DNA from 3 places in the Gordonia paraffinivorans genome. Region 1 is predicted to be linked to each of the others. Evidence: riboswitches for the same ligand, from Rfam matches in the RefSeq annotation. Region 1 holds a riboswitch; each other region holds the start of a gene.
The links. Region 1 has a riboswitch for cobalamin ahead of E1P53_RS16860 (FecCD family ABC transporter permease). Riboswitches for the same ligand answer to the same signal wherever they lie in the genome.

Region 1 (4,220 bases):
CGTGATCGTGCCGATGTTGCGCAGGTCGGTGTCGAGAGCGACCCACGGGTCCATCGTGCCGCGCTGCGCATGTCCGTCGACCTGCCGACAGGCCTCTGACAGTTGGTACACGTCGATGCCGTGTGAGGCGAGGATTTCGGGGGTGATCCCGCGGGATTCGCTCATGCCGTAGTTGTATCCGGCGTAGAGGACCTGGGGCCGGGCGCCGACGATGTTCTCCAGGGTAGGCGGTTGCGTGGACACCTCGTTGAGGGTGTCGACCTGCTCCGGGCCGTAGACGAGCCGCAGGACGTCCTTGTCGCGGGCGAGCGAGCTGACGGCCACCATCTTGTCGCGGGCGCCGGCGGCCAGTGCGATCGCGATCATCCCGCCGTCGTTGACGAAGAAGCGCTCGAGGGGTTGCGGAAAGCTGACCTGTTCGCCGCAATTGGTGACCGTGACGGTGTTCGCCGATGTTGTGGTGCTGTCGGTTCCGCAGCCGGCGAGGAGAGCCGCGGTGAGAGCGGAGACGGTGATGAGTGTGCTGGGGAGTGTGGGTTTCACAGGGATTCCTCGATGTCGAGCATCTGCCGGGCAGACGCGATGGGCGAGTTCAGGAGTAGGTGGGGCTGCCCCGTCTCGGGATGGGGCACGACGCTGCCGGCCACGTCGAAGACCGCGGCCAGCAACTCGGATGTGAGCACCTCGAGCGGTGGTCCGTGCGCGATGATCCCGCCGTCGGCGACGACCGCGACCGCGTCGAAGTGGCGGAGTACGAGGTCGAGGTCGTGCATCGCCGCGACCACCGTTGCCTCGAGGTCGTCGAGCACCTGCATCAGGCGCAGGCGCCACGCGGCGTCGAGATGATTCGTCGGTTCGTCGAGAACGATGATCGGGGTCTGCTGCGCGAGGGCACGGGCCAGCACGACGCGGTGCCGTTCACCACCGGACAACTGGGTGCACGGCCTGTGCTCCCAGCCGGCCAGACCCACCGCCCGCAGGGCGTCGCGCACGGCTGCGACATCGTCGGAATCGCCCGTGGCCCAAGATGATCGGTAGGGCGTGCGCCCGAGCCCGACGGCCTCCTCGACGGTCAGCTCCGCGGAGGGGAACTCGTCCTGCCCGACGACGGCGATCGAGCGGGCCCGCCGCCGCGCCGGAAGCCTGCCGAGGTCGTCGTCGTCGACGAGTACCCGTCCGCTCGCCGGCGATGCGAGCCCGCACAGCGTTCGGAGCAGGGTGGACTTACCGGCGCCGTTGGGGCCGACGATCGCGAGTCGGGTGCGGGCCGGGACGTCGATGTTCACGTCGCGCAGGATCATCCGGGACCCGCGTCTGCATCCGACCGCCCGGGCGTGAAGCGACAGTGCTGGTGGTCGGGTCGCGGATAATCGGGTCGGGGGCATCAGGCGCTCCCGCCGAACACGTATTGGCGGCGACCCATCAGGAACAGGAAGACCGGGGCGCCGATCAGTCCGGTCACGATGCCGAGCGGCATCTCTCGGGGTGACGCCACGACCCGGGAGATCACGTCGACCCAGACCAGGAACAGTGCCCCACCGCAGACCGCGACCGGGAGCATCGCCCGGTGGGTCGCGCCGGCGAGCAGGCGTGCGGCGTGGGGGACGATGAGGCCGACGAAGCCGATACCGCCGGCAACGGCGACCATCACCCCGACCAGAACTCCCTGGACGGCGAACAGTGCGCTGCGGACGCCGCGAACCGGAACCCCCAGGGACGACGCGGTGTCGGTGCCCGCGGCGTAGGCGTCGAGCCACGAGTGGATCGCGAGCATCGCGACCACGGCGACCACGACGACCACTCCCGCGATCTGCACCTTTGCCCAGGTCGCGCCGGCGACGCTGCCGAGCATCCAGAACATGACGTTGTCGGCAGCGTGCGGGTCGGCGGCGGTGAAGACCAGCAGCGACGACAGCGCCATGAACGCCGACGACAGCACCACCCCGGACAGGATCAGCCGGAGCGGTGTCAGCCCTCCCTGCGCACGGGCGACGACGTACACCGCGACCGAGGCCGCGAGCGAGCCGAGCAGCGCGCCGCCGGAGAGCGCCCAAACTCCCAGCACAGCAAGGGAACCCAGCGTGATGACCACGGTCGCGCCGACTGCGGCGCCGGCGGACACACCCAACAGGTAAGGCTCGGCGAGTGGGTTGCGGACCAGTGCCTGCATCAGCGCACCGGCGAGTGCGAGGCCGCCGCCGACGATCGCGGCGAGAATCGACCGTGGCAACCGGAGATCGAAGACGATGACCGCATGCGCGGCGTCGACCTCGGCGCCGCGGAGACGCCCGGCGACGGTGCGCCAGACCTCTCCGATCGGGATGGTCTCCGCGCCGAACGCGGTGGCCAGGGTGATGCTCACCAGCGTGAGCGCCAACAGGATCAGGGCAAGCGGCACGGACGGGAGTCGCCGCACCGACAATGCGGTGGCGACCGGCGTCGTGCCGTCGGGAGGACGGGACACGTGTTCTCACCTCGGTCTGAGCGTCTGTGCGCGAGACGCTGATGGACTCGTCGAGAGCGGCAGGTATTCGGACTCGGGTTCGACCGGACCCGACGCCTTCCCGGGTTGCCCCAGTGGCCGTGTGTCGGGTTCGTCCCCCATACCGCTGCGCGCCAGTCCTGGATTCCCACCAGGTTCCCTTGCCTCCGCGTGGTGCGGGTGCGACCGCTCTCGAGGGTGAGGGTACCAACCCCGGCGCCGGGCGGCGTCGCCGGCGAGGCGGTCGTCGGGCGCGGGACGACGACGACACCTATCCTTGTGTCCACGAGGCGATGTGACCCGAAGCGAACCGAGGCGGACGGTGACCCGATGAATGGACGACCGACGAAGCTGGCGATCATCGGCGCGGGTGCGGTGGGCACCGCGATCGCGTACTCCGCGCTGATCCGTGGCGTCGCGCGCAGCATCGCGCTCATGGACGTCAACGCGGCGAAGGTCGCCGCGGAGGTCCTCGATCTCTCGCACGGTCTGGAGTTCGTGCCCCGCGCCGATGTCGTCGGCTCCGACGACATGTCGGTGTGCGCAGGTGCCGACGTCGTCGTGATGACCGCCGGCGCCAAACAGAAACCGGGACAGTCGCGGCTCGAATTGGCCGAGGCCACAATCGGCCTGACGCGATCGATCCTGCCCCGGGTCCTGGAGGTTGCGCCAGACGCGATCTATCTCATGGTCACCAACCCCGTCGACGTCGTCACGCGCGCGGCGTTGGAGGTCAGCGGGCTGCCGCCGAATCGGGTGTTCGGTTCGGGAACGGTGCTCGACTCGTCGCGGCTGCGGTTCCTGATCGCCGACCACTGCGGGGTCGCCGTGCAGAGCGTGCACGCCTACATCGTCGGCGAGCACGGCGACACCGAGATCGCGCTGTGGTCGTCGGCGACGATCGGCGGGGTCCCGCTGACGCAGTGGACTCCGCTGCCCGGTCGACCGCCGATGGATTTCGCTGCGCGCGAGGCCATTCGAGACGAGGTGGTGCACGCCGCGTACAAGATCATCGAGGGCAAGGGCGCCACCAACTACGCCATCGGACTCGCGGCCACGCGCATCGTCGAGGCGGTCCTCGGCGACGAACACCGGGTCATGCCCGTCTCGACGGTCGCCGACGGGTTCCCCGGCCTCGAGGACGTGTGCCTGTCGCTGCCGACCGTGATCGATCGCGGCGGTGCGCGTAACAGGCTCGAGGTGCCGCTGTCGGACGAGGAGCGAGAGGGGCTGCTCGCGTCGGCGGAGACGCTGCGCCGGATGCAGGCGAGGTTCGGGTTGTAGGGATGGCGACAGGATCGCGGGTTGGTGCGCTCGCGCGGGTTGGACATCGCGATCGTGGGCTCGACCCTCGACTTCGGGTGGGCTCGGGTGCCTGTCACTCGACCGGACCAATCCTCGCTTCCGATGCTGGTCCGCCCGCCGCGTGCCGGTAGGTTTTACCTGATCGCATCGGTGTGGAAGAGGGTCGACGATGAGCGTTGTGCGGAAGACGGTGCTGGGTTTTATGGCGGCGGGAGCGCTGATGATCGCGCCGCCGACGGTGGCCGCCCCGGCGCAGGCCGCGACCGACTACCCGAACTGCACCGCTCTCCGTGAGGACTACCCGCACGGTGTCGGCAGGCCGGGTGCGGTCGACTCGACCTCGGGCACCCCGGTCACGAACTTCACCGTCGACGCCGACCTCTACAACGCCAACTCGGAGAGCGACCGCGACGGCGACGGCATCGCCTGCGAG
Region 2 (4,220 bases), 120 kb from region 1:
CGAGGTCGCGACGGCGGAAAAGGCCGACCCGAACGACTCCGGACACATCGCCGCTCCATTCGCGGGTGTCGTGAGTGTCGCCGTGTCGGTGGGTGACGAGGTGCCGCCGGGCGGCCGGGTCGCGGGCATCGAGGCGATGAAGATGGAGTCGACGATCACCGCACCGCGCGGCGGCACCGTGGTCAGGGTTGCCGTCGGCGGTGACTCCCAGGTCGAGGCGGGCGACCTGATCGTTGAAGTTCGTTGAGTGGCAACGAGACCGGCCATCGTCGTCTGAAAGACGACGATGGCCGGTCTCATGTCATCGCAGGGTGGACTGCACTTCCGACCGCAGCTGGGTGGTCGCGGCAACCAGGTTGGTCAACGACGCGACGACCTCACCGGTGGTCCTTGTTTTCAGGCCGCAATCGGGATTGACCCACAACCGCGCGGGGCCGACCGTTTCCAGCGCTGCCCGCAGGGATTCGGCGATCTCCTGCGTGTCAGGCACTCGGGGCGAATGGATGTCGTAGACACCGGGTCCCACCGCGTTGCGGAACCCGGCCTCATCGAGGACGCCGAGAACCTCCATGTGGGATCGCGCCGCCTCGATCGAGGTGACATCGGCATCGAGCTCCGCGATGGCCCCGATGACCTCACCGAACTCGGAGTAGCAGAGATGGGTGTGCACCTGGGTGTCGTCACGGACGCCGCAGGTCGCGAGCCGAAACGCCCGCACGGCCCACGCGAGGTATTCGGGCTTGTCGGCGTCGCGGAGGGGTAGTAGCTCGCGCAGCGCGGGTTCGTCGACCTGGATGATCCCGACACCGGCGTTCTCGAGGTCGATCGTCTCGTCGCGTATCGCGAGGGCGATCTGGAAGGCCGACTCCGACAGCGGCTGGTCGTCGCGGACGAACGACCAGGCGAGGATGGTGACCGGGCCGGTCAGCATCCCCTTCACCGGCTTGTCGGTGAGGCTCTGCGCATACGTGGTCCAGTCCACCGTCATCGGCTGGGGGCGCGAGACGTCCCCGAACAGGATCGGCGGCCGGACACACCGGGTTCCGTACGACTGCACCCAGCCGTTCGCAGTCGCAAAGAACCCGTCGAGCTGCTCGGCGAAGTACTGCACCATGTCGTTGCGTTCGGGCTCACCATGCACCAGGACGTCGAGACCGATCGACTCCTGCAGCTCGATGACATCGGCGATCTCCGACCGCATCCGAGACCGGTACTCCTCTGCATCGATCTCACCCGCGCGCAGCGAGGCCCGTGCCAGACGGATCGCCGACGTCTGCGGGTAGGACCCGATCGTGGTGGTGGGAAGGACAGGAAGATCCAGTCGTTCTCGTTGTGCAGCAGCACGTTCGGGAGCAGGGGCACGGGTGGCGTCCTGGACGGTGATGGCAGCGAGGCGCCCCCGGACAGCTGGGTTGTGCAGCCTCGGATCTGTCGCGCGACTCGCGAGTGCAGTCTTGCACTCGGTGAACGCGACGGCGTGCGCCGCGCGTCCGTCGCGTAGGGCACCTGCGAGCACGCTCACCTCTCGGAACTTCTCCGACGCAAAAGCGAGCCAGCCGCGCAGTCCGGCGTCGAGATCGTCCTCGGCAGCCAGCGTGTACGGGACGTGCAGGGTCGAGCACGACGTGGACACCGCGATCGACCCGGCGGAACCGAGGAGGGTGCCCAGCGTGCCGAGCGCCTTGTCCAGATCTGTGCGCCAGACGTTGCGGCCGTCCACGACTCCGGCGACGAGGAGTTTGTCCGCCAGACCAGGTGTGCCGGAGACGGTCTCGAGGCTTCCCTCGATGAGATCGACGGCTATGCCCTCGATCGGCGTCCGTGACAGGCTGGTGAGCCTGCATCCCGGGTCGCCGAAGTAGGTGGCCACGACGATCGACGGCCGGTGGGTCTCGGCCCCCAACGAGGTGTAGACCCTCTCCGCCATCGACCCGAGATCTGCGGCGGAATCGGTGACAAGGATCGGTTCATCGATCTGCACCCACCCCACCCCGGCGTCGGCGAGCTCAGCGAGTAGCTCGCGGTAGCAGGGGACCAGCTCATCGAGGCGACCGAGCGGCGTGCCCGCTCCGTCGACCGGTTTGGACAGCGCGAGGAAAGTGACCGGACCGACGACGACCGGCCGCGCCGGCACTCCCGCCTCGAGAGCCTCGGCGACCTCGGCGAGGATCTTGTCCGCCTGCAGCCGAAATGCGGTGGAGGGTCCGATCTCGGGCACCAGATAGTGATAGTTGGTGTCGAACCACTTGGTCATCTCCAGCGGCGCGATGTCGGCGGTGCCGCGCGCCGCCGCGAAGTAGCGGTCGAGCGGATCGTCGGCACCGGCGAAGCGATCGGGGAGTGCGTCGAGCATCACCGCCGTGTCGAGGACCTGGTCATAATAGGAAAAGGTGTTCACCGGGACCGAGTCGTGGCCCGCGTCGACGAGCTCTCGCCACTGGGCCCGTCGGAGTTCGGCGGCGGTCTCCTCGAGTTCGGCACGGCTCGTTCGGCCGGCCCAGTAGCCTTCGACGGCTCGCTTCAGTTCGCGCCTCGGTCCGATACGCGCGGTCCCGAGAACGGTTGTGGTGAATGGTGCCGCTGACGCGCGGCCGGTGGTGTCGGACATGGTCGTCGACTTCTCCTACGGACGAAACGGATGGACCGCCGCCCATTTCGGGGAGAGTCGAAGAAGCCCCGGGTGCGTCGTACGCGCACGAACCAACGCCAGTTCGACCTGCGCCCAATCCTCGAGGCGGCGAGCCACCGGACGCGGCGCGCCCGGTACACATGGCAGGTCTTCGGGCTCGCCGTCGTTGCTCGACAAGAGCATTCCTACTGACCGTCGCTTCCCAAGCCCTGCGGGCTCAGTGCTGTTGACGGTGGTCGTTACGGCATACCGCTGCGGGGACAGCTCCGGATTCGCACCGGATTCCCTCTCGTCCGCCGGACTGGCCGGCGGACTCGACGCCGTGCGGGGAGTAGGGGCTCCATTTCTCTCGGCACGGCGGACCACATGCGGACTCAACATTAGACAGAGGGCCGCACGGAAAGCCAGTCGTCAATCGGCTGCGGGCTCCGCGGATGCAACTCTTCGAGTCGTCGGGGAGATCCGGCTACCGTCCTGCCGACGCCGGGCACTCCGGCGCGAACGAGTCCAGCTGGATCGATCGGTACGTCTGTGCCAGACGTTCGCGGCGGTACTCGTGATAGGCCATGGGGGTCAGCACGATTCGACGCGGAAGTCGGCGCCACGCGGTCTGCAGCAGACGCTGGTAGAGCCGGAACTCCCAGCGTTCACGACGGCCGAGTCGCACCGGGGTCGCCGCGCGGACGCCGGGATGCATGATGCTGAACGAGCACACCTTGACCACGTGGCCGGCGACCGGGCGGATGACGAGCCAGACGGGGGTCAGGGCGGCCCGGACCACGGGCGGGAGGCCGATCGTCGGCAGCGGCAGTCGGGTCAGCGCCTCGGTGACCTCGTCGAGGAACGGATTCGGCTGCACGCGTTCGGCGACGACGTCGTCGTACCAGCGCTGCGCATCGGCCAGCGTGGGCGGGAGTCCGTAGGACCTGCCGGGCAACTGCAGCACGCCGAACCGCTCGAGCATGAGCGCGTAGGCGAGTTCCTCCTCGTCCGGGGTGAGTGCGATGCCCGTGCACGGGGTGAAGCTGTGGAGGTAACCCATCATGGCGCTCATCGCGATCCAGTTCCACAACGTCGGATCCAGGGCGCTGTAGCGCGTCTGGGCGAAGTCGCCCACTCCGGCGCCGCGGACCTCCCGATGCAGGAACTTGAGCCGGTCGGCGAAGGAGTTCCGCGTGCGCTCGTCACCCCACAGCACCAGCTGTTCGGCGCCGAAGCTGCGGAGTCCGCGATCGACGAAGTTGTCGGCGAAGCGGCCCGTGCGGTCGACCGCGGCGGCCACGGGCTCCAGCGCGACCTGGTCGAAGAACGACGCGCCGAAGAATCCGAAGAGCACGCTGCCCAGGTGCCACCGGAACTGCTCCACGGCCGGCGGCAGGTCGGTGAGATCGACTGAGGCGGCCGACGTCCGCGTCTGGGTGTCGACGGGCTTCGGCTGGTCGGTGATGGTCATCGTTCCCCCGGGTAAAATGTTAGTGGTTGCGCTGGACGCTAACATTGGGAAGATGTCTGTGTGAAGACCCCGGGCATGTCGCGTGCGGAGCGCACGGGACAGAAGATCCTCGACGCGGCGATGTCGTCGGTCCTCGCC
Region 3 (4,220 bases), 620 kb from region 1:
CGTTGTCGGTGAGGCCGAGCCGTTCGACGTGGGCGTCGAGCTTCTCGGCGTCGGCGATCGCGCCGGTGAACGCGCCGATGGCCGCGCCCAGTTCGGCGGGGCGGCCCACCGCGTCGCCGATCCAGAAGGGGAGCCGGCCGGGTTGGCCGAACGCCGGCGACACCAGCACGCGGTCGTGGGTGATGTCCTCGATCCGCCAGCTCGTCGCGCCGAGCGCGAAGACGTCGCCGACGCGGGACTCGTAGACCATCTCCTCGTCGAGTTCGCCCACGCGCGTGGCCTTCTCGCCGACCATGAAGACGCCGAACAGGCCGCGGTCGGGGATGGAGCCGCCCGAGGTGACCGCGAGCCGTTGCGCGCCCCGGCGTCCGGTGAGGACTCCGGCGTCGCGATCCCAGTTCACGCGGGGCCGCAGTTCGGCGAACTCGTCGGACGGGAACCGGCCCGCGATGAGGTCGAGCGTGGCCTCGTAGACCCCGCGACCGAGTTCCCGGTACGGCGCGGCGCGGCGCACCACCTCGTACCAGTGGTCGACGTCGAGGTCGTCGACGGCGGCCGCCGCGATCGTCTGCTGGGCGAGGATGTCGAGCGGGTTCTGCGGCACGCTGATCTGCTCGATCTGACCGTCGAGCATGCGCTCGACGGTCACCGTGCAGTGCAGCAGGTCGGTGCGGTGCTTGGGGAACAGGATGCCCTGGCTGATCTCGCCGACCTGGTGGCCGGCGCGACCGATGCGCTGCAGGCCGCTGGCCACCGACGGCGGGGCCTCCACCTGGATGACGAGATCCACCGAGCCCATGTCGATGCCGAGTTCGAGCGAACTCGTGGCGACCACGCATCGCAGGCGGCCCGACTTGAGGTCGTCCTCGATCTGCGCGCGTTGTTCCTTGCTGACCGAGCCGTGGTGGGCGCGCGCGAGTACGGGCTCGGCTCCCGAACTGGCACCGCTTCCCATCACCAGCGCCGGTGCGCCCCCGGCGACCGACGGGTTGGCCTTCTGCTCGGCGGGCGAGCCGTGACGTTCGGCGTGGATCTCGTTGAGACGGGCGGTCAGCTTCTCGGCGAGCCGGCGCGAGTTCGCGAACACGATGGTCGCGCGGTTTGCCTCGATCTGGTCGACGATGGCGGCCTCGACGTAGGGCCACAGCGATCCCGCGGTCGGCGAGAACGCGTCGTCGAGTTCTGCGCCGGCACCCTCGGGACCCGGAGGCGGCGGGATGTTCGCCATGTCCTCGACGGGCACGTCGACGCGCAGGTCGAAGGTCTTCTCGGCCTTCGGCTTCACGACGGTGCACGGGGCGGCCCCGGACAGGAAGCCGGCCACCACCTCGGGCGGCCGCACCGTCGCCGACAGGCCGATGCGCTGCGCCGGCTTCTCGAGCAGCTCGTCGAGACGTTCGAGGGTGAGCGCGAGATGGGTGCCGCGCTTGGTCGAGGCGACGGCGTGCACCTCGTCGACGATGACCGCCTCGACGTCGGTGAGCGTCTCGCGCGCCGCCGACGTAAGCATCAGGTAGAGCGACTCCGGCGTGGTGATCAGGATGTCCGGCGGCGACTTGATCAAACTGCGGCGCTCGGCCGCCGGGGTGTCGCCGGAGCGGACGCCGACGGTGATGTTCGGCTCGGGCAGGTTCAGCTCCTGCGCGGCGCGCGTGATGCCGGTCAGCGGGGCGCGGAGGTTGCGCTCGACGTCGACCGCGAGCGCCTTCAGCGGCGAGATGTAGACGACGCGGGTACCGGTCCGTCTCGGCTCGGCGGCCCGCCCGGCGGCCTCGGCGGCGAGCCGGTCGAGGGCCCACAGGAATGCCGCGAGGGTCTTGCCGGAGCCCGTCGGTGCGATGACGAGGGTGTTCGCGCCGTCGGCGATGGAGGTCCACGCGCCCTTCTGCGCGGCGGTGGGCTTGGTGAAGGCGCTGGTGAACCACCGCCGGGTGGGGGCGGTGAAGCGGTCGAGCACCGAGGGGCGGGGCATCTCTCCACTATGTCTCACCGGTGCGACAGACGGCCGTATCGCGTGCGTATAAGGTCGACGTACGCCTGTACGGGGAATCCGGTGAGAATCCGGAGCGGTCGCGCCACTGTGAGCGACGACAACCGGACGCGGTCGGGAGTATCTCGACGGTGTCCGATGTCGACGCGAGCCAGGATGCCGTGCCGGCGGATGAGATCCACAACTCTCCGACGCGAGATCGGCGAAAGGACACCGACACATGACCATCGGAACCCCTGATCAGGGAATCCCCGTATCCGGCACGACAGCGGCCGCGGCCGCACCGCGGGCCATCGCGGTGCCGAACCTCTCCGCGGCGAGCGCCGCGCTCTGGCTGAGCCTCACCGTGCTGCTCGCCGCACTGGCCTACTACTTCCTCGGGTACGACCAGGGCGTGGTGTCGGTGTTCGGCGAGAACACCTACGTGCACGAGTTCGTGCACGACGCACGCCACTTCCTCGGCTTCCCCTGCCACTGAGCGACCGGCGGAAGGGGACAAGTTCACATGGAGAAGAAGTTCATCGGCGCGGGCCTGCTGTCGGGTCTGATCGCCGGCATCATCTCGTTCGTCTTCGCCCGGATGTTCATCGAACCGGTCGTGGGCAAGGCCATCGACTACGAGGGCGCGCGTTCGGAGGCCGAGGAGACCCTCGAACACGCCGCGGGCGGACACCACCACCACGGCGAGGAGGGTGAGGTCTTCACCCGCGCCATGCAGGAGAACCTCGGGGCCGGTGTCGGCACTCTGGTGTTCGCACTCTGCATGGGAGCGTTCTTCGCGGTCGCGTTCACGGTCCTGTGGTCCTACGTCGGCAGGCGGTACCCGGCGACCGACCCGCGCGCGGTCGCGGGCGCGCTCGGCGTGATCGGGTTCGTCGCCGTCTTCGGCGTGCCGTTCTTCGCCTACCCGGGCAATCCGCCCGCGGTCGGCGACGACGAGACCATCGGCGAGCGGACCGCGGCGTTCCTGACGATCACCGTGGCGTCTGTGGTGCTCGCCATCGCGGCCGTGGTGCTCGCGCTGTGGCTGCGACCGCGGATCGGCGGGCTCGTCTCGGGGATCGTCGGCACGGCGGCGTATCTGGTCGCCGTGGGCGTCACCATCGCGGTGCTGCCGTCGTTCCACGAGGTCCCCGAACCCCTGCGCGACGACGCCGGGCAGATCGTGTTCCCGGGATTCCCGGCCGACGTGGTGGGCGATTTCCGCGTGTACGCGATCGCCAACCAGGTCATCCTCTGGACCGTCCTGACGCTGACCTTCGCGGTGGCCCTCGGCGCGATGTCGCGTTCGAGGAGCGACGGGCGGACCGTCGTCGGCGCCGGTTCGAGGTGAGCGCGGCCGGGTGCACTCACCGCTGATGCAGATCATCACCGCCGGGCGCACCGGCCCCAACAGGTCGGTGCGCTTCGGCGGTGAGGCGCCGCTGGACGACCGGGGGCGCCGGGACGTCGTCGCGGTGGCAGGCGGCATCGAACCCGTCGTCGCCTGTGGGCCCGAGCCGGCGACCCTCGAGAGCGCCCGTCTCCTCGGCGCACCCGTCGAGCAGATCGTCGACGACGCGCTGCGCACCCTGGACGTGGGCGCATGGGCCGGCCTCGCGCCGGAACAGGTCCCGCCGCACCACCTCGCGGCCTGGTTCGCCGACCCCGGCGCGACACCGCACGGAGGGGAGAGCATCGCCGGCCTCGTCGATCGCCTCCACGCCTGGCGGGACCACATGATGGACGAGATCGCCGGCCGTGCGGTCGTCGTGGCCATGCCCGTCGCCCAGGCCCTGCTGTGCCGAGAGGCCTCCGACTACTTCCGGACCGAGGTCCGGCCGGCGGCCGTGTACCGGTGGCCCCGGGACCGTACCGGCGGGTGAGACGACGCACGGCGAAGACACGAAGAGACGGAATCGCCGTGATGTGCCTAGACATCGACAGTGACTCCTGACACAGTTGAACCGGCAAAGTGAAACGTGTTCCACCTCGGTGGCTACCGGTCTGGGAGAGTGACGATGTTCGAGTGGTCCGAAGAAGACCTGATGGTTCGGGATGCGCTGCGCGCGTTCATCGACAAGGAGATCCGGCCACATGTCGACGAGCTCGAGTCCGGCCAGCTCCCGCCCTACGACATCACCCGCAAGCTGCTGCAGACCTTCGGCGTCGACCAGATGGCCAAGGACGCGCTGGAGAAGGAACTCGCGGCCGAGGCCGCCGGGGAGAAGAAGGAGTCGTCCGGCGGCGG

Region 2: linked by a shared signal. The riboswitch ahead of metE (5-methyltetrahydropteroyltriglutamate--homocysteine S-methyltransferase) and the one ahead of E1P53_RS16860 (FecCD family ABC transporter permease) in region 1 are both predicted to bind cobalamin.
Region 3: linked by a shared signal. The riboswitch ahead of E1P53_RS19715 (CbtB domain-containing protein) and the one ahead of E1P53_RS16860 (FecCD family ABC transporter permease) in region 1 are both predicted to bind cobalamin.

Annotation. Positions count from the first base shown of each region.
Region 1 is NZ_CAACYD010000007.1:838,574-842,793, forward strand. It holds gene E1P53_RS16850 (ABC transporter substrate-binding protein) at 1-543, opposite strand, end outside; gene E1P53_RS16855 (ABC transporter ATP-binding protein) at 540-1,385, opposite strand; gene E1P53_RS16860 (FecCD family ABC transporter permease) at 1,385-2,464, opposite strand; cobalamin riboswitch at 2,506-2,688, opposite strand; gene E1P53_RS16865 (L-lactate dehydrogenase) at 2,813-3,766, shown strand; gene E1P53_RS16870 (excalibur calcium-binding domain-containing protein) at 3,957-4,220, shown strand, end outside.
Region 2 is NZ_CAACYD010000007.1:956,345-960,564, forward strand. It holds gene E1P53_RS17375 (pyruvate carboxylase) at 1-247, shown strand, start outside; gene metE (5-methyltetrahydropteroyltriglutamate--homocysteine S-methyltransferase) at 302-2,608, opposite strand; cobalamin riboswitch at 2,773-2,943, opposite strand; gene E1P53_RS17385 (oxygenase MpaB family protein) at 3,096-4,082, opposite strand; gene E1P53_RS17390 (TetR/AcrR family transcriptional regulator) at 4,143-4,220, shown strand, end outside.
Region 3 is NZ_CAACYD010000007.1:1,462,069-1,466,288, forward strand. It holds gene E1P53_RS19710 (ATP-dependent helicase) at 1-1,972, opposite strand, end outside; cobalamin riboswitch at 1,986-2,173, shown strand; gene E1P53_RS19715 (CbtB domain-containing protein) at 2,211-2,468, shown strand; gene E1P53_RS19720 (CbtA family protein) at 2,496-3,323, shown strand; gene E1P53_RS19725 (histidine phosphatase family protein) at 3,349-3,855, shown strand; gene E1P53_RS19730 (acyl-CoA dehydrogenase family protein) at 3,991-4,220, shown strand, end outside.